4 regions of the Pseudomonas sp. GW823-FHT02C02 genome follow, and region 3 is predicted to be linked to each of the others. Evidence: predicted binding sites of a transcription regulator. Region 3 holds the regulator's gene; each other region holds the start of a gene.
The links. The regulator FliA, encoded in region 3, starts transcription of late flagellar genes. The targets are predictions, from matches to a motif close to CTAAAGTTTNNNNNNNNNNNGCCGNTAA.
Positions count from the first base shown of each region.

Region 1: a site for FliA is predicted at 3,005-3,032, ahead of AC1ROI_RS06270 (methyl-accepting chemotaxis protein). Genes of this name have one in related genera too.
Region 2: a site for FliA is predicted at 1,821-1,848, ahead of AC1ROI_RS28110 (flagellar protein MotY). Genes of this name have one in related genera too.
Region 4: a site for FliA is predicted at 1,963-1,990, ahead of flgM (flagellar biosynthesis anti-sigma factor FlgM). Genes of this name have one in related genera too.

Region 1 covers NZ_JBXAJV010000003.1:188,188-192,420, reverse strand. Annotated here, with positions in the region: gene AC1ROI_RS06275 (vWA domain-containing protein) at 1-783, shown strand, start outside; gene AC1ROI_RS06270 (methyl-accepting chemotaxis protein) at 922-2,898, opposite strand; gene AC1ROI_RS06265 (LysR substrate-binding domain-containing protein) at 3,083-4,003, opposite strand; gene AC1ROI_RS06260 (NorM family multidrug efflux MATE transporter) at 4,163-4,233, shown strand, end outside.
Region 2 covers NZ_JBXAJV010000020.1:33,076-37,308, forward strand. Annotated here, with positions in the region: gene AC1ROI_RS28105 (argininosuccinate synthase) at 1-719, opposite strand, end outside; gene AC1ROI_RS28110 (flagellar protein MotY) at 849-1,757, opposite strand; gene pyrC (dihydroorotase) at 1,915-2,961, shown strand; gene rnt (ribonuclease T) at 2,958-3,635, shown strand; gene AC1ROI_RS28125 (peroxiredoxin) at 3,711-4,233, opposite strand, start outside.
Region 3 covers NZ_JBXAJV010000015.1:109,316-113,548, forward strand. Annotated here, with positions in the region: gene AC1ROI_RS24315 (chemotaxis protein CheA) at 1-1,127, opposite strand, end outside; gene AC1ROI_RS24320 (protein phosphatase CheZ) at 1,181-1,969, opposite strand; gene AC1ROI_RS24325 (chemotaxis response regulator CheY) at 1,992-2,363, opposite strand; gene fliA (RNA polymerase sigma factor FliA) at 2,531-3,271, opposite strand; gene fleN (flagellar synthesis regulator FleN) at 3,268-4,098, opposite strand; gene flhF (flagellar biosynthesis GTPase FlhF) at 4,215-4,233, opposite strand, start outside.
Region 4 covers NZ_JBXAJV010000027.1:39,945-44,177, forward strand. Annotated here, with positions in the region: gene cheR (protein-glutamate O-methyltransferase CheR) at 1-38, opposite strand, end outside; gene AC1ROI_RS32030 (chemotaxis protein CheV) at 85-1,017, opposite strand; gene flgA (flagellar basal body P-ring formation chaperone FlgA) at 1,100-1,861, shown strand; gene flgM (flagellar biosynthesis anti-sigma factor FlgM) at 2,027-2,353, shown strand; gene AC1ROI_RS32045 (flagella synthesis protein FlgN) at 2,402-2,869, shown strand; gene AC1ROI_RS32050 (flagellar brake protein) at 2,962-3,708, shown strand; gene AC1ROI_RS32055 (MFS transporter) at 3,773-4,233, opposite strand, start outside.

The sequences.
Region 1 (4,233 bases), on a different contig from region 3:
CCAGAACCGGTGCCGGTGCCGGTGCCGGTGCCGGTGCCGGTGCCGGAACCCAAGCCCGTCCCGCCACCAAAACCGGTCGTGGCCGCCCCGCCACCGGCCCCGACGCTGGACAACTTCGCCTGCCGCAAAAAAGCGCCCAACGCAGAGATCCCGCAATTTGTGGTGGTGCTCGACACTTCGGGTTCGATGGATTTGAACATCAAGTCTGTGAAAGCCGACGAGGACTGGTTCTTCGGCAACGAGCTCAACAAGTACCTGGATGTGAACCGCACCACGCAGATCTTCGCCAAACCGAGCCGCATGGACGTCGCCAAGGACTCGCTGGCCGGCATGATCAACGGGCTGGACCCGAAGATCGACACGCGCCTGATCACCTTCGCCGGCTGCGAAAGAACGCCGGACCAGGGCGTGTTCAAGTTCGGCGACCGTCAGCGGCTGATCAACGGGATTCGAGGCCTGGTGCCCAACGACGGCACACCGCTGGCCGACAGCCTGGCCCACGCGGCAAGCACCGTCGACGGGCGCAATAACGACGCCGTGATCGTGATGTTCGTCGACGGTGAGGACGGTTGCCAGAAAGACGTGTGCGCCGTGTCCCGCCAAATCGCCAGGGATCAACCGCGGCTGCGGGTCAACGTAGTGAAAATCGGTGCCGGCGGCCCGTCACGTTGCATCGCTGAAAACACCGGCGGCCGGGTTTACAGCAGCACCAATGCGGCGGAGCTGGGCAAGCAGTTGAAACTGGCGAGCAAGGAAGTGTCGAGCAATGCCAAGTGTGATTGATCTCTGATCTGAACATTGAGGTGAGCCCTTCGCGGGCAAGCCTCGCTCCCACAGGTGATATGCCGTTCACACAAGAGTGGAACGCCACATGCCCCTGTAGGAGCGCGGCTTGCCCGCGAAGACTATTTCAGCGACGCCTCACCGAAACCGATCAACCTCTTGGCGCAAGTCCGCCGCCAGCTTCTCCAGCTCTTTGGCGGTCACGGCCAGGTTCGACACCACTTCGCGCTGCTCGCTGTTTGCCAGCGCAATGCTTTGCAGGTTGCTGCTGAGCAAGGTCGCGGTGCTGCTCTGCTCCTGGGTCGCGGTGGTGATCGCCGCAAATTGCTGGCCCGCCGAGCGGCTTTGCTCATCGATCCGCGCCAGGGCCGAGGCCACGTTGGCATTGCGTGACAAGCCTTCCTGCATCAGCACATTGCCCTGTTCCATGGTGCTGATCGCATTGCCGGTTTCCTGCTGGATGCTTTGAATCATCCCGGAAATTTCGTCAGTGGCCTGACGCGTACGCGAAGCCAGGTTGCGCACCTCGTCGGCCACCACCGCAAAACCACGACCTTGCTCACCGGCGCGGGCCGCTTCGATGGCCGCGTTCAGCGCCAGCAGGTTGGTTTGATCGGCGATCGAGGTAATCACCCCGACGATGCCGCCGATTTCCTGGGAGCGCTGCCCCAAGGTATTGATCACGATGGCGGTGCTGTTCAAGGCGCCAGCGATTTGCTCCAGCGACGAGGACGCCTCGTCCATCGAGGTACGACCGATCTGGGTTTGCTGTGCGTTTTCCTGCGCCAGACGCTGGGTGCTGCCCATGTTGTCGGCAATGTTCAGCGAGGTTGCGCTGAACTCTTCCACGGCACCGGCCATGCTGGTGATTTCGCCCGACTGCTGCTCCATCCCTTCATAGGCACCGCCGGACAGACCGGACAACGCCTGGGCACGGCTGTTGACCTCGACCGAGGCCTTGCGAATGTGCTCGACCATGGTCGACAAGGCCTGGCTCATCTGGTTGAAGGCACGGGCCAGCTGACCGATTTCGTCGTTGCTCGACACGCTCAGGCGCACGCTCAAATCACCGGCGCCCAGGGCTTCTGCCTGACGCACCAGATCACCCAGCGGCGCAAGTTTGCTGCGCAGCAGCCAGACCGCCGAGCCGACGGCGATCAACGTCGCCAGCAGACTGCCGATCGCCAGTTGAATGCCGACGCTCCAGGTCACGGCGCTGATTTCGGCTTTCGGCATGCTTGCCACCACCGACCATGGGCCGCCTTCAAACGGCACGGCCACGCTGTAGAAGTCTTCGGACTTGTCGCTCCAGAAATCACCCTTGCCCGGGGTTTTCGCCAGATCGACGATGGCCGGGACTGCTTGATCCAGCGCTTGCACACCCGCAATCGGCACCAACCACTTCTTCTGCTCATCGAGCAGCGCCAGCGAGCCGGTCTGGCCGATGCGGAAGCGTTTGAGGTTCTCAAACTGTGCGTTCTGTGCGTCGGTGTAATCGAATCCTACGTACAACACGGCAATGATCTTGCCGCTGCTGTCGCGTACGGGGGTGTACTGCGACATGTAGAAACGTTCGAACAACAAGGCGCGACCCACGTAATTCTGCCCCGCCATCAACCGCGCGTAAGCCGGGTTGGCATGATCGAGCAACGTGCCGATGGCGCGGGTGCCGTCCTGTTTGCTGACGTTTGTGCTGACCCGAATGAACTCATCACCGCTGCGCACAAACACCGTCGCAACGCCCGCGGTCATCTGCTTGAACTCGTCGACTTCCTTGAAGTTGTTGTTCAACACTTCGCTGCCCAGGTGCAGGCCCGGGGTCTGCGTACCCGCCACGGCCACCGGTTCGTCCGGATGCACGCTCAGGCCGGCGCTGAAGCGCTTCTCGAACAGACCGGCCAGACGCTGAGTGCTTTCACGCAACGTGCCGTGAAAGGTACTCAACTGGTCGGCCAGCAACCGGGCTTCACTGGCCAGGTGCTCTTCGCGGGTGGCGAGGTTGGCGGAGTCCAGCGAACGCAGGGCGAACACGGTACTGCCAGTGATGACGATCGCCAGTATCACGGCAAGCGCAAGACCAAGCTGTGAGGCGATCCGAGCACGAGGTTGAGACATGACAGCTCCTGGCCAAGTGACCGGATCATCCTGATCACGATGCACACTCAGCAAAATTCTAATTAGAGGAATTACAGGGGACCTGCACGAAGGTCCCACCTGCAGATTTTCGGCGGCAAACCTGAATACTTGAGTAAATAGCCGGGATATGGCTCAAGGCCTCTATTGCTGGGGCTTCATCGATTCAGCTCAAGCGCTCGACATCCGGTAAATCCATGGCCCGGACCTCCCCTTGCAGAAAGTCGCTGAGACGGCGCAAACGTTCACCTCCCGGACGGGTTTTCGGCCAGACTAGGTAATAATGCTCACCGCTGGCGACAGCCGTCGGCCACGGCAAACTCAGACGACCCTGCGCGACATCTTCCGCCACCATCAGCAAATCCCCCATGGACACGCCATAGCCTCGGGCCGCCGCGATCATGCCCAACTCCAGCGTGTCGAAAACTTGCCCGCCCTTGAGCGAGACCTGATCCGACAGCCCCATGCGCTCCAGCCAACTGCGCCAGTCGCGACGATCTGGCGTTGGGTGCAGCAGCTCTGCGCTGGCCAGGCGTGCGACGTCCCACGGCTGGTCCTTCAGCAGGTTCGGCGCGCCGACCGGGATCAGTTCTTCCGGGAACAGCAACGTCGCCTCCCAGTCCGGAGGGAAACGCCCGTTACTGAGGATGACGGCGCAGTCGAAGGGTTCGTGGTTGAAGTCCACGGTGTCGATGTCCATCCAGGCACTGGTCAATTGCACTTCGTTGCCCGGTTGCAGGTGCCGGAAGCGACTCAGGCGCGCCAGCAGCCAACGCATGGTCAACGTCGACGGGGCTTTCATGCGCAAGATGTCGTCTTCGGCGCGCAAGGTATTGCAGGCGCGTTCGAGCGCGGTGAAACCTTCACGGATGCCAGGCAGGATCAACCGCGCCGACTCGGTCAGTTGCAGGTTGCGCCCGCTGCGGTGAAACAGCCGGCAGGCGAAATGATCTTCGAGGGTACGAATGTGTCGACTGACCGCACTTTGGGTGATCGACAATTCTTCAGCGGCGCGGGTAAACGAGCTATGCCGCGCCGCCGCTTCGAATGCGCGCAGGGCATACAAGGGAGGAAGACGACGGGACATTGGGAAAGCTCCTATAGCGCGGTTGCGCCACGTTAGCAGAAACTTGCCTGCATGAGTCTGACTCATGCCACCCATCCTTTTTATCCCTTTGTGAAAACCCCGCAGAGCGCCGAGAATCGGCTCTCTCCTGTTTACTCCGATAACCGAGGCGTGATGACCATGCAGCATCCAGCACGTACCGAACTCCGGGCCATCCTGCGGCTGGCGGGGCCGTTGATTGCCTCGCAGTT
Region 2 (4,233 bases), on a different contig from region 3:
GTCATTTCGACGCCGTCCAGTGCCACGATGTCGCCGTTGCGGTAGGTCAGTTCCAGGTACTGCGCCTTGTCTGGAGCCTTCTCCGGGGAGACGGTCCATTTCCACATGTCTTCTTCGTGCTCGGTCCAGGTGTCTTCCAGCACGCCGCCTTCATAGGAAATGTGCAGCAGGTTGGCATCCATCGAGTACGGGGACTTTTTCTTGCCGTGACGCTCGATCGGGATATTGTGCTTTTCAGCATAATCCATCAGCTTTTCACGCGAGAGCAGGTCCCATTCGCGCCAAGGGGCGATCACTTTCACGCCTGGCTTCAGTGCGTAGGCGCCCAGTTCGAAACGAACCTGGTCGTTACCCTTGCCGGTGGCGCCGTGGGAAATGGCGTCAGCGCCGGTTTCGTTGGCGATTTCGATCAGGCGTTTGGCGATCAACGGGCGAGCGATGGAAGTACCCAGCAGGTACTCGCCTTCGTAAACGGTGTTGGCGCGGAACATCGGGAAAACGAAATCGCGCACGAATTCTTCGCGCAGATCGTCGATGTAGATCTCTTTCACGCCCATGGCCTGAGCCTTGGCGCGTGCAGGTTCAACCTCTTCGCCCTGACCCAGGTCAGCGGTAAAGGTCACCACTTCACAGTTATAAGTATCCTGCAGCCACTTGAGGATCACCGAAGTGTCCAGGCCGCCGGAATACGCCAGAACGACCTTGTTTACGTCCGCCATGCCATCACTCCACGGGGTTCTACGGAAAGCCGTGAAGTCTACCGGTCATACGGAATAATTTACAGAGGCGCGACAGCTTATGACGACGAAGCGACAGATTCTGTCGAGCGAGCGACGAATTCAGCAAACTCAGGATGTCGCCGAAGAGCTTCCCGGCGTCGTGGTTTGAGGCGCGACTTTCTCGGTCGGTGCCACCCGCTCCAGGCGCACCGCGACCCGGCGATTCTTCGCGCGGTTGGCGGCGCTGGTGTTCGGCGCCACAGGGTAGCGCTCACCGTGGAAACGCAGGGTGATCTGCGATTCCTGGATGCCATTGGCCTTGAAATAGTCCATCACCGCCAACGCCCGGCGGCGTGACAGCTCGCGGTTGGTCAGGCGATTGCCGCTGTTGTCGGAGTGCCCGTCGAGTTCGATGTGATTGACCGTCGGATCCGCTTTCATGAACTCCAGCATCACCTGCAACTGCGCCTTGGCTTGCGAATCAAGATCAACGCCTTCACCCGGGAAACCGATCTCGGACTGTTTGACCTGCTCGAAATTCTTCGGCAGCAGTTTCGCCACGCAACCCTGGTAGTCGTTGAAGGCCTTGCTGAACTTGACCGGCAACAGGCGCACTTCAGAGACGCGGCCATCACCAGAGGAATGCCGGATGACCGGACTGCGGCCATCCATCAACCCGCTGATCAGGCGCCCGGCCTGAACTTGCGAACTGTTGAACAACACGTTGCCGCTGCCGATTCTCACCGATCCCAGATTGATGTCGCCACGTCCCGGTTGCCACGGCGCAGCGGCCGCCAGCAGGGTTGCTGAACCGCCACCGATCATCGCGTTGTAGGCTTTCAGACGAAACGTCGCCTGCTCGCCGGCGCGGCGCACGAATTCACCCGAACCGAAATCGGTAATCGGTTGAGTCAGGCGGCATTCGAACTTGTCACCTTCGACCGTCCACTCGATGCTCTCCAGACGTGTCTGGAAAGTGAGCGCCATCGCAGGGAGGCTGGCAAACACACTGAGCAAGGCTAAATAACGCTGGCGCACGGGAGGCTCCACTGGCTTCTACAACAAAAAGACCGACACACATATTTACGGCATACCTGTTGGATATCGGAAGCTTCCTGCAAAACTTGATAGCGAGTGCCTGAGAGAGTCTTTTCCGGTAGCATTCCCCAGAGTTTGACCCGCCTGGAATCCCCTCATGTCCGACCGCCTGACCCTGCTGCGTCCCGACGACTGGCATATTCATCTTCGCGATGGTGCTGTGTTGACCAATACCGTTGCGGATGTCGCGCGCACCTTTGGTCGCGCCATCATCATGCCCAACCTGGTACCTCCGGTGCGTAACGCCGCTGAAGCCGACGGCTATCGCCAGCGGATTCTCGCTGCACGTCCGGCCGGCAGTCGTTTCGAACCGTTGATGGTGCTGTACCTGACCGACCGCACCCAGCCCGACGAAATTCGCGAGGCCAAGGCCAGCGGTTTCGTTTACGCCGCCAAGCTGTACCCGGCCGGCGCGACCACCAACTCGGACTCGGGTGTCACCAGTATCGACAAGATCTTCCCTGCACTTGAGGCCATGGCCGACGTCGGGATGCCCTTGCTGATTCACGGTGAAGTCACCCGCGGCGATGTCGATGTGTTCGACCGCGAAAAAATCTTCATCGATGAGCATATGCGTCGTGTGGTCGAGCGTTTCCCGACGCTCAAAGTGGTGTTTGAACACATCACCACCGCGGACGCCGTGCAGTTCGTCAACGAGGCTTCGGCCAACGTTGGCGCGACCATCACCGTGCATCACCTGCTGTACAACCGCAATCACATGCTGGTGGGCGGGATTCGGCCGCACTTCTATTGCCTGCCGATCCTCAAGCGCAACACCCACCAGGAAGCCCTGCTCGACGCCGCCACCAGCGGCAGCAACAAGTTCTTCCTCGGCACCGACTCGGCGCCTCACGCCCAGCACGCCAAAGAAGCGGCCTGCGGCTGTGCCGGTTGCTACACCGCTTATGCGGCGATCGAGATGTACGCCGAAGCCTTTGAACAACGCAACGCGCTGGACAAGCTTGAAGCCTTCGCCAGCCTCAACGGCCCGCGCTTCTATGGCCTGCCGGTGAACACCGATCGCATCACCCTGGTCCGCGATGAGTGGACCGCCCCAACCAGCCTGCCATTTGGCGAGCTGACCGTAATCCCGCTGCGCGCCGGTGAAAAACTGCGCTGGCGCCTGCTGGAGGAACACGCGTGAGTGAAGACCATTTCGACGACGAACAGGACGGTCAAGGCGGCGGAGGTGGTTCGCGCCACCCCATGGCTGAGCGCTTCCGTGGATACCTGCCAGTTGTTGTCGACGTTGAAACCGGTGGTTTCAACTCTGCCACTGACGCCCTGCTGGAAATCGCCGCGACCACGATCGCCATGGATGAAAAAGGCTTTGTGTATCCCGATCACACCTATTTCTTCCGCGTCGAACCTTTTGAAGGCGCGAACATTGAAGCCGCGGCGCTGGAATTCACCGGGATCAAACTCGATCACCCGCTGCGTATGGCGGTGAGCGAAGAAACGGCCCTGACCGATATCTTCCGTGGTATCCGCAAGGCCCTGAAAGCCAACGGCTGCAAACGGGCAATTCTGGTTGGGCACAACAGCAGCTTTGACCTGGGTTTCCTCAACGCCGCTGTCGCACGCCTGGACATGAAACGTAACCCGTTTCACCCATTCTCCAGTTTCGATACCGCGACCCTCGCTGGCCTGGCTTACGGTCAAACCGTACTGGCCAAGGCTTGCCAGGCGGCGGACATCGACTTCGACGGTCGTGAGGCTCACTCGGCGCGCTACGACACCGAGAAGACGGCCGAGCTGTTCTGCGGCATCGTCAATCGCTGGAAACAAATGGGCGGCTGGGAAGACTTCAACGACTGATCCCGGTCGCTGAATTTCTCCCGACCATAAAAAAACCGGCCTCAGTGGCCGGTTTTTTTATGCCTCGAACGTGCCTTACAGCGCAGCAGCGTTCTCGGTCAGGTAAGCCGCGACGCCTTCGGTCGAAGCAGTCATGCCTTTGTCGCCTTTTTTCCAGTTGGCAGGGCAGACTTCGCCGTGCTCTTCGTGGAATTGCAGCGCGTCGACCAGACGGATCAGCTCTTCCATGTTACGGCCCAGCGGCAGGTCGTTGATGATCTGCGAACGGACAACGCCTTTGTCGTCGATCAGGAACGCGCCACGGAAAGCCACGCCGCCTTCGGACTCAACGTCGTAGGCCTTGGCGATTTCGTGCTTCATGTCGGCAGCCATGGTGTAACGAACCTGGCCGATACCGCCATTGTTCACCGGGGTGTTGCGCCATGCGTTGTGGGTGAAGTGCGAATCGATCGACACCGCGACCACTTCAACGTTGCGCGCCTTGAAGTCAGCCATGCGGTTGTCCAGAGCGATCAGCTCGGACGGGCAAACGAAGGTGAAGTCCAGTGGGTAGAAGAACACCAGGCCGTATTTGCCTTTGATGGCCGAGGACAAGGTG
Region 3 (4,233 bases):
AGTTCGCCGACCATGTTCATGATTTCGTCGAGACGCGCGGTATCAACCCGCACGGTGGTCTCGGCTTCACTGGCCGGTTTTTCCGGTGGCGGCGCGGACGGTGCGCGGGCTGGAGCCGGTGCAGCGGCAGCCGCCGGTTTCGGCGCTTCGGCTTTCGGCTCGGGCGCCTTGGCAACCGGTTTCGGTGCAGCAGCCTTGGCGGCTGGAGCAGCCACCGCAGCACCTGTGCCGACTTCAGTGAATTTGCCTTTGCCATGCAATTCGTCGAGCAGCGATTCGAACTCGTGATCGGAGATCAGATCACCACCGGCCGCTTTCGCGGTTGGCGCAGCCGAGGCGGGTACGGCGGCAATGGCCGACTCCAGCGCGTCCACCGCAAAGTTGCCCTTGCCGTGCAACTGGTCGAGCAGTGCTTCGAATTCGTCGTCGGTAATATCAGAGCTGTCGCCGGCCGCTTTCGGAGCAGCCGGTGCAGTGGACGGTGCCACCGCGTCGACGGCGAACTGGCCTTTGCCATGCAGTTGATCGAGCAACGACTCGAACTCGGCATCGGTGATTTCGTCGCCGGCCGCCGAATCGGCAGCCGCTACTGGAGCAACCGCCGGCGCTTCGGCTTGAGCCTTGACGGCGTTCAGCGAGTCCAGCAATTGCTCGAATTCGTTATCAGTGATGTCGCCCGATTCTTCAGCAGCAGGTGCTTCAACCACTTCAGCAACCGGTGCAGATTCATCAGCCGTTTGCGGCTCGGCCAGACGGGCCAGTGCCGCGAGCAATTTAGGCGTGGCAGCCGTAATCGGGCTGCGTTCGCGGACCTCGGTGAACATGCTGTTCACCGCATCCAGCGCTTCGAGAACCACGTCCATCAGTTCCGAGTCGACGCGACGTTCACCCTTGCGCAGGATGTCGAACACGTTCTCGGCGATGTGACAGCACTCCACCAGCTCGTTGAGCTGGAGGAAGCCGGCGCCCCCTTTTACAGTGTGAAAACCGCGAAAAATTGCATTGAGCAAGTCCGCATCATCCGGTCGGCTTTCAAGCTCGACCAGCTGTTCGGACAGTTGCTCTAGAATCTCGCCGGCCTCAACCAGGAAATCCTGAAGGATCTCTTCATCGGCGCCGAAGCTCATTAAGGGGGTGCTCCTGAGGTCTAAAAACCTAAAAAACCTAAAATGCTAAAACTCTAAAATCCTAGGCTGGATAACAAATCGTCCACATCGTCCTGACCGGACACAACGTCTTCTCTTTTATCGGCATGAATCTGCGGACCTTCACCCTGAGAGAGATGTTTTTGCGGATCTTTTTCAGCGAGCATCGCTTCACGGTCATGTTCGATACCCGCAAAGCGGTCTACCTGACTGGCCATGAGCACAAGCTTGAGCAGGTTGCTTTCAACTTCGGTGACCAATTGGGTCACGCGTTTGATCACTTGACCGGTGAGGTCCTGGTAATCCTGGGCCAGCAATATGTCGTTGAGGTTGCTCGACACCGTGCGATTGTCTTCGCTGCTGCGTGTCAGGAAACCGTCGACTCGCCGGGCCAGTTCGCGAAACTCTTCAGCCCCGACTTCGCGACGCATGAAGCGCCCCCAGTCGGTGCTCAATGCCTGAGCTTCAGCGCTCAGGCCATTGACCAGCGGCGTGGCGTTTTCCACCAGGTCCATGGTGCGGTTGGCCGCAGCCTCGGTCAGCTTGACCACATACCCCAGTCGCTCGGTGGCGTCCGTGATCTGCGACACTTCCTCGGCTTGCGGCATGTTCGGGTCAATCTGGAAATTGACGATCGCGCTATGCAGCTCGCGAGTGAGCTTGCCCACTTCCTGGTACAGGCCGCGGTCACGGGTCTGATTGAGCTCATGGATCAGTTGCACAGCGTCGCCGAACCTGCCCTTTTCAAGGCTTTCGACCAGTTCGACCGCGTGTTTTTTCAGGGTCGATTCAAAATCGCCCAGTGAAGATTCGTTATGCTCCATAGCTCCCCCGTGGCGCAGTGGATCAACCGATGCGTTCGAAAATCTTCTCGATTTTTTCTTTCAACGCCTGGGCCGTAAAGGGTTTGACCACATAGCCGTTAACACCGGCCTGGGCTGCTTCGATAATCTGCTCGCGCTTGGCTTCGGCGGTCACCATCAGCACCGGCAGGTGCTTGAGCTTTTCATCGGCGCGCACGTGACGCAGCAGATCGATACCGGTCATGCCAGGCATGTTCCAGTCCGTTACCAGAAAGTCGATGCTCCCGCTGTTGAGAACCGGAATGGCAGTAGTGCCATCGTCGGCCTCGACCGTGTTGGTGAACCCAAGGTCACGCAACAGGTTTTTTATGATCCGCCGCATCGTTGAGAAGTCATCAACGATGAGGATTTTCATGTTCTTGTCCAATTCGACCTCCAAGCAGTCTTAAACGCGCCCAGCACCTGGACGCGCCATTTCAATCAATCCGGCAATGCACTCGATGACTGTCTGGAGCACAACAGATCGCGACCGGTGCAGCTCAACACCCCACCGGCCTCGTTCGCAGTGTCCCCACACTGCCTTCAGCGCGCTCGCCACTCCCCCAAACGCCCCCGCAAACGGGCCGCGCACTGGCTATGTAACTGGCTGACCCGCGATTCGCTGACCCCCAGGACCTCACCGATTTCCTTGAGGTTCAGCTCTTCGTCGTAGTACAGCGCCAACACCAGTCGCTCACGCTCCGGCAAATTGGCAATCGCGTCCGCCAGCGCGGCCTGGAAGCGTTCATCTTCCAGATCGCGTGACGGCTCCAGATGTGCACTCGCGCCATCCTCGTGCAGCCCTTCGTGTTCGCCGTCCTGCAACAGATCGTCGAAACTGAATAACCGGCTGCCCAGGGTGTCGTTCAAAATCCCGTAATAATCGTCGAGACTCAATTGGAGTTCGGCCGCAACTTCATGATCTTTAGCGTCACGACCGGTTTTAGCTTCAATCGAGCGAATTGCGTCACTGACCATGCGGGTATTGCGGTGAACCGAGCGTGGCGCCCAGTCACCCTTGCGCACTTCATCGAGCATCGCGCCGCGGATTCGAATGCCCGCGTACGTCTCGAAACTCGCGCCTTTGCTGGCGTCATATTTGGTCGATACTTCCAGCAGGCCGATCATCCCGGCCTGGATCAGGTCTTCAACCTGAACACTGGCCGGCAGACGCGCCAGCAAGTGGTAAGCAATGCGTTTGACCAGTGGCGCGTAACGCTCGATCAGCTCGTACTGCGCGTCACGTGCCGACTTCTTGTAGAGGTTGTAGCCACTGGCTGTCATAGGACGGGTCCTGCGGTCTGTTGCACGAGGCGCTCGACGAAAAACTCCAGGTGCCCACGCGGGTTGGCAGGCAGCGGCCAGGTGTCGACCTTCTGCGCGATGGCCTTGAACGCCAGGGCGCACTTGGAACGCGGGAAGGCTTCGTAGACGGCACGCTGTTTCTGCACGGCCTTGCGCACGCTTTCGTCGTAAGGCACCGCGCCGACGTATTGTAAGGCGACGTCAAGGAAGCGGTCCGTGACCTTGGTCAACTTGGCGAACAGGTTGCGACCTTCCTGCGGGCTCTGGGCCATGTTGGCCAGGACGCGGAAGCGGTTCATGCCGTAATCGCGGTTCAGCAGTTTGATCAGCGCGTAGGCGTCGGTGATCGAGGTCGGCTCGTCGCACACCACCAGCAAGACCTCTTGCGCTGCGCGGACGAAACTGACTACCGAGTCACCAATACCTGCAGCGGTGTCGATCACCAAGACATCGAGGTTGTCGCCGATATCGCTGAAGGCCTGGATCAGACCGGCGTGTTGAGCCGGGCTCAGATGAACCATGCTCTGTGTGCCGGACGCGGCCGGGACAATGCGAATACCGCCAGGGCCCTGCAACAGAACGTCGCGCAGCTCACAGCGGCCTTCGATCACGTCGGCCAGGGTACGTTTGGGTGTCAGCCCCAAGAGGACGTCGACGTTCGCCAGCCCCAGATCGGCGTCCAGCAGCATGACGCGCCGGCCGAGCTCAGCTAGAGCCAGGGACAAGTTCACTGACACGTTAGTCTTCCCGACGCCACCTTTGCCGCCGGTCACCGCGATCACCTGTACGGGATGCATGCTGCCCATGTTATTTCTTTACCTTGTCTTGCATAGACGGAGGCCACATTACTGGCTGCGCGCTCAATAACTGAACAATGCATGGCAGACCATCGATGTAGGTACAAAAACGGTTCATTAGCACCTCAGCCAACCTGCTTGGTC
Region 4 (4,233 bases), on a different contig from region 3:
ACCCGGAACTGTTCGAAATCCAAATTACCCGTAGACAAAGATGCCGCCTCTTAAATCGTGTTAACCGCCAGGGGCAGAAGGCCCCTAGCTGATATCTGCTGCTTTGATCCGGTCGACTACCCGGGATGCCAGGTCATCAGGACGGAATTTTGCCAGGAAGTCGTCCGCGCCGACCTTCTTGACCATTGCCTGATTGAATACACCCGACAACGAAGTATGCAGGATGATATGTAGCTTTTGCATGCGCGGGTCGTTGCGGATCTCGGCCGTCAGGGTGTACCCGTCCATTTCCGGCATCTCGATGTCGGAAATCATCATCAGGAACTCTTCTTCCGGCTTCTTGCCCTCATCGACCAGCTTGCGCAAGTAATCCAGCGCTTGCCTGCCGTCGTTCAATGCCACCACTTCAACGCCGACCGTTTGCAGGCAACGGGTCACCTGCTTGCGCGCCACCGACGAGTCATCGACCGTCAATACCCGCAAGGACAGCGCCTTGTGCTGGGTTTCGACATCCACCACGCCGACCGAAATCGCTTCCGGTGTCGGCGCCACTTCCGCCAGCACTTTCTCGACGTCGATGATTTCGACTAACTGATTGTCGACCCGAGTCACAGCCGTCAGGTAATGATCGCGTCCCGTGCCCTTGGGCGGCGGATGAATCTCCTCCCAGTTCATGTTGACGATGCGCTCCACCGATCGCACCAGGAATCCCTGGGTCTTGGTGTTGTACTCCGTGATGATCACGAAGGGATTGCTTTGATCTTTAAGTGCGCCGGAGCCGGTCGCCATCGCCAGATCAAGAATCGGAATGGTCGCCCCCCGGATATTTGCCACACCGCACACGACAGGACTGGACTTGGGCATCAGGGTCAGTTTGGGGCATTGCAGCACTTCCCGAACCTTGAACACGTTGATCCCATACAGCTGCTGGCCGTCGAGACGGAACAACAACAGCTCAAGGCGATTCTGCCCAACCAGTTGCGTGCGCTGGTTTACTGAATCCATTACACCAGCCATGCACTGACTCCTACACCAACGCTTAAGTGTGTTGCGACGCACATTTATTGCTAAACGGCACGGCGCTTGCTTTTTAACTCTTATGAACACAGAACCGACATTTTTCCGACGCCTGACATCAATTACCCGCAAATTGCTTTGCGCAATGTCGGCCGTCTGCCTGTTCAACGCTGGCAGCCCTGCCCTTGCTGACGCGGTTACCTTGCCTGACATGCTTATCGGCGTCACTCAGGGCTTTCTTGAATTCACCGTAGAAGACTATTTGGCTACCAGTCAAACGGAAGGACGCTACGAAATCGAAGTCAACCAGCTCGATCCGCGACTGCGCATGCCCATGTGCGACAAGGAATTGACAGCCACCCTGGAGAGCCCGGCGACCCCGATCGGACGGGTCACGGTCAAGGTCCGCTGCGACAGCACATCCCCCTGGACAGTCTTCGTACCCGCTCAAGTCCGCCTGTTTCGGGACGTTGTCACCACCACCCGGCCGCTCAAACGCGCCGGGGTCATCGAGCCCGGCGATGTCATGTTGCGCGAGCGAGACATCAGCCTGATCAACCAGGGTTATTTCACCTCCCTGGAACAAGCCGTGGGGCAGAAACTTACCCGACCAACGGTCGCCAATCAGGTCCTAACGCTGGTCCATCTCGAACAGGCGGAAGTCATCAGCAAGGGCGACCAAGTGGTGATCACCGCCCGCAGTGGTACGCTCAGTGTGCGTATGCCGGGCGAAGCCCTGTCCAACGGCGGCCTGCGTGAACAGATTCGTGTGAAAAACCTCAACTCCCAGCGGGTCATCAAGGCGCAAGTCATCGCGCCGGGCCAGGTGGAAGTTGCCATGTAGAACAATCTGCTGGTGAAAGATGGCGCGCCGCCCGGCTGTTCCCTAAACTGTGCCGCAGGCAGGACAAGCGCTGGCGCATGCAAGCTCATTGATAAATGGGCCTAAAGTTTTCGCAGGGAGAGCCGAAAACATGGCAAGCGTCCAAATACCCAGAGGTTTTTTACCATGGTCATCGATTTCAGCCGTTTGAACAGCTCCTCGTCACTTACCGGTAGTACGCGTACCAGCACCGCGAAGGAAACCGCCGAAACCGGCACATCCGCGCCGCTGAATACCCCGGCCGAACAGGCCAGTACCGTCAAAAGCGGGGAATCGGTACACCTCAGCAATGAGGCTCAACAGTTGCAGAAGGTCACTGACAAGCTGCGCGATCAGCCTGCCGTCGACAACGCCCGCGTGGCCGAGTTGAAAGCAGCGATTGCCGATGGCAGCTATAAAGTCGACAGCAACCGTGTAGCCAGCAAACTGCTCAACTTCGAAGCCCAGCGCTAGGCCACGGCCTGCGCCAGGCTTTTGGACGCTTAAACCCCAAGGCCAGCCATGCACGACACTAATTTACTGCAACTGATCACCGACGACTTTGCTCCAGCGCAACGCTTGCTGGAGTTACTGCAAACCGAGTCCCTCGCCTTGCACGGTCGCGACATGCCGCTGCTCGAAGATATTCTGGCGCAGAAGCAGGCAATGATCATTCTGCTTGAACAGCATGGCCGCAAGCGCAGTGAAATCCTCGTCAGCCTCAATCTGCCGGCCGATCGCAGTGGCCTGGAGCAACTTGCCAGCCAGTCGAGCATCGGCGATCAATTGCTGGAACAGAGCGAGAAACTGACCGATCTACTGGCTCAATGCCAGGCAGCCAACGTCAATAATGGCCAGTCGATCCTGGTCCAGCAGGCCGCCACGGCCAATCAGCTGAAAATCCTCACCGGCGGCGAACCGCCAGCGCTTTACGATGCCCGCGGATCAACCTCCAAGCTCGCAAAGCCGCGCCCGCTTAGTCAGGCTTGAGCCTGTTGATGAGCACGCTCTATCAAGACGCCTCACATGCTGGCAGTATGCTGGCAAGTCGCAGTCAAATTTTGCCTGGAGAATGATGAACCGTGTTCAATGCCTTAAACGCGGACGATGCTCCGCAGCCACCCAAGGTGCTATCCACGCCGATGGAAATCGCCGGTAACCTGCGGCAGCTGCAAGAAAGCCATGATCCGCTGATCATCACGTTCCATGAGCGCACCCAACGCTTCCAGAGCTATCTGGTGAACGTTGATCGCGACAGCAATTCGATCGCCCTGGATGAAATGATCCCGCGTGACGGAGAACGTTTTCTGCTGGCCGGAGAACCATTCAAGGTTGAAGGCTTTCATGACGGCGTGCGCATCGCCTGGGAAAGTAACGGTACGCTGACCATCGATGAGTCCGGCGATGCTCGCTGCTATCGTGGCCCACTGCCCGCTGAAGTGATCTATCACCAGCGCCGTAATGCGTTCCGTGCGGCGTTGAAACTGGCGCAACTGGTCAACGTCGAACTGGGCGGTGAGAAACTCAAATCGACCTTGGGCGGCAAGCTGCTGGACATCTCGGCCACCGGCTGCAAACTGCGTTTTGAAGGTGACATCACCGGCAGCCTGCAACTGGGCCAGGTCTATGACCGCTTTGTCGCCGCCCTGCCCTTCGGCAACATGACCGCACCGGTCGAATTGCGTTACCTGCACTTCGAAGAGAGGATCTCCACCACCTTCGCCGGTGTTCGCTTTCATAACATGAGCGGTCTGGTGCAGCGGCAAGTCGAACGGTTCGTCTATCAGCTACAGCGTGAAGCACGCCGTTTCGACAAAGACGACATGTAATACGGTGCTTCAACAAAAAACGGGCAGTCCCTTGCGGTGACTGCCCGTTTTTTTATGCGCGGGTTTAGGGCCTGGCTTCGGTGAAGCTTTGCTCACGACCCGCATCCGGGTCTTCTGATGGTGGATCGGTCTCGGGATCCGGCTCTGGTTCAGGCGCAGGTTCCGGGCTGATCGGATTTTGCATCTGATCCTGCACCACCTGCTCATCGACCCGCGGGTCAAGGCATGCCACCAGTGGCGAACTCGACATGCTGTCCGGCATAGCCACGTGATGCAGCGGCGCATCTTCGACCTGATGCAGGTTGGTGACGGCTTTCGGGCGAATCCGCCACACCAGCACCAACGCGAAGAAGCTGAAGAAGGCATACAGCATGTGGCTGCCGAACAGCTTCATCAGGACCCCGGCCACCAACGGCCCGATGCTGGCGCCCACGCCGTAAGTCACCAGCAACATTGCTGTCAGGGACACGCGACGATCACCTTCGACGTGGTCATTGGAGAAGGCCACCGCCAGCGGATACAGGC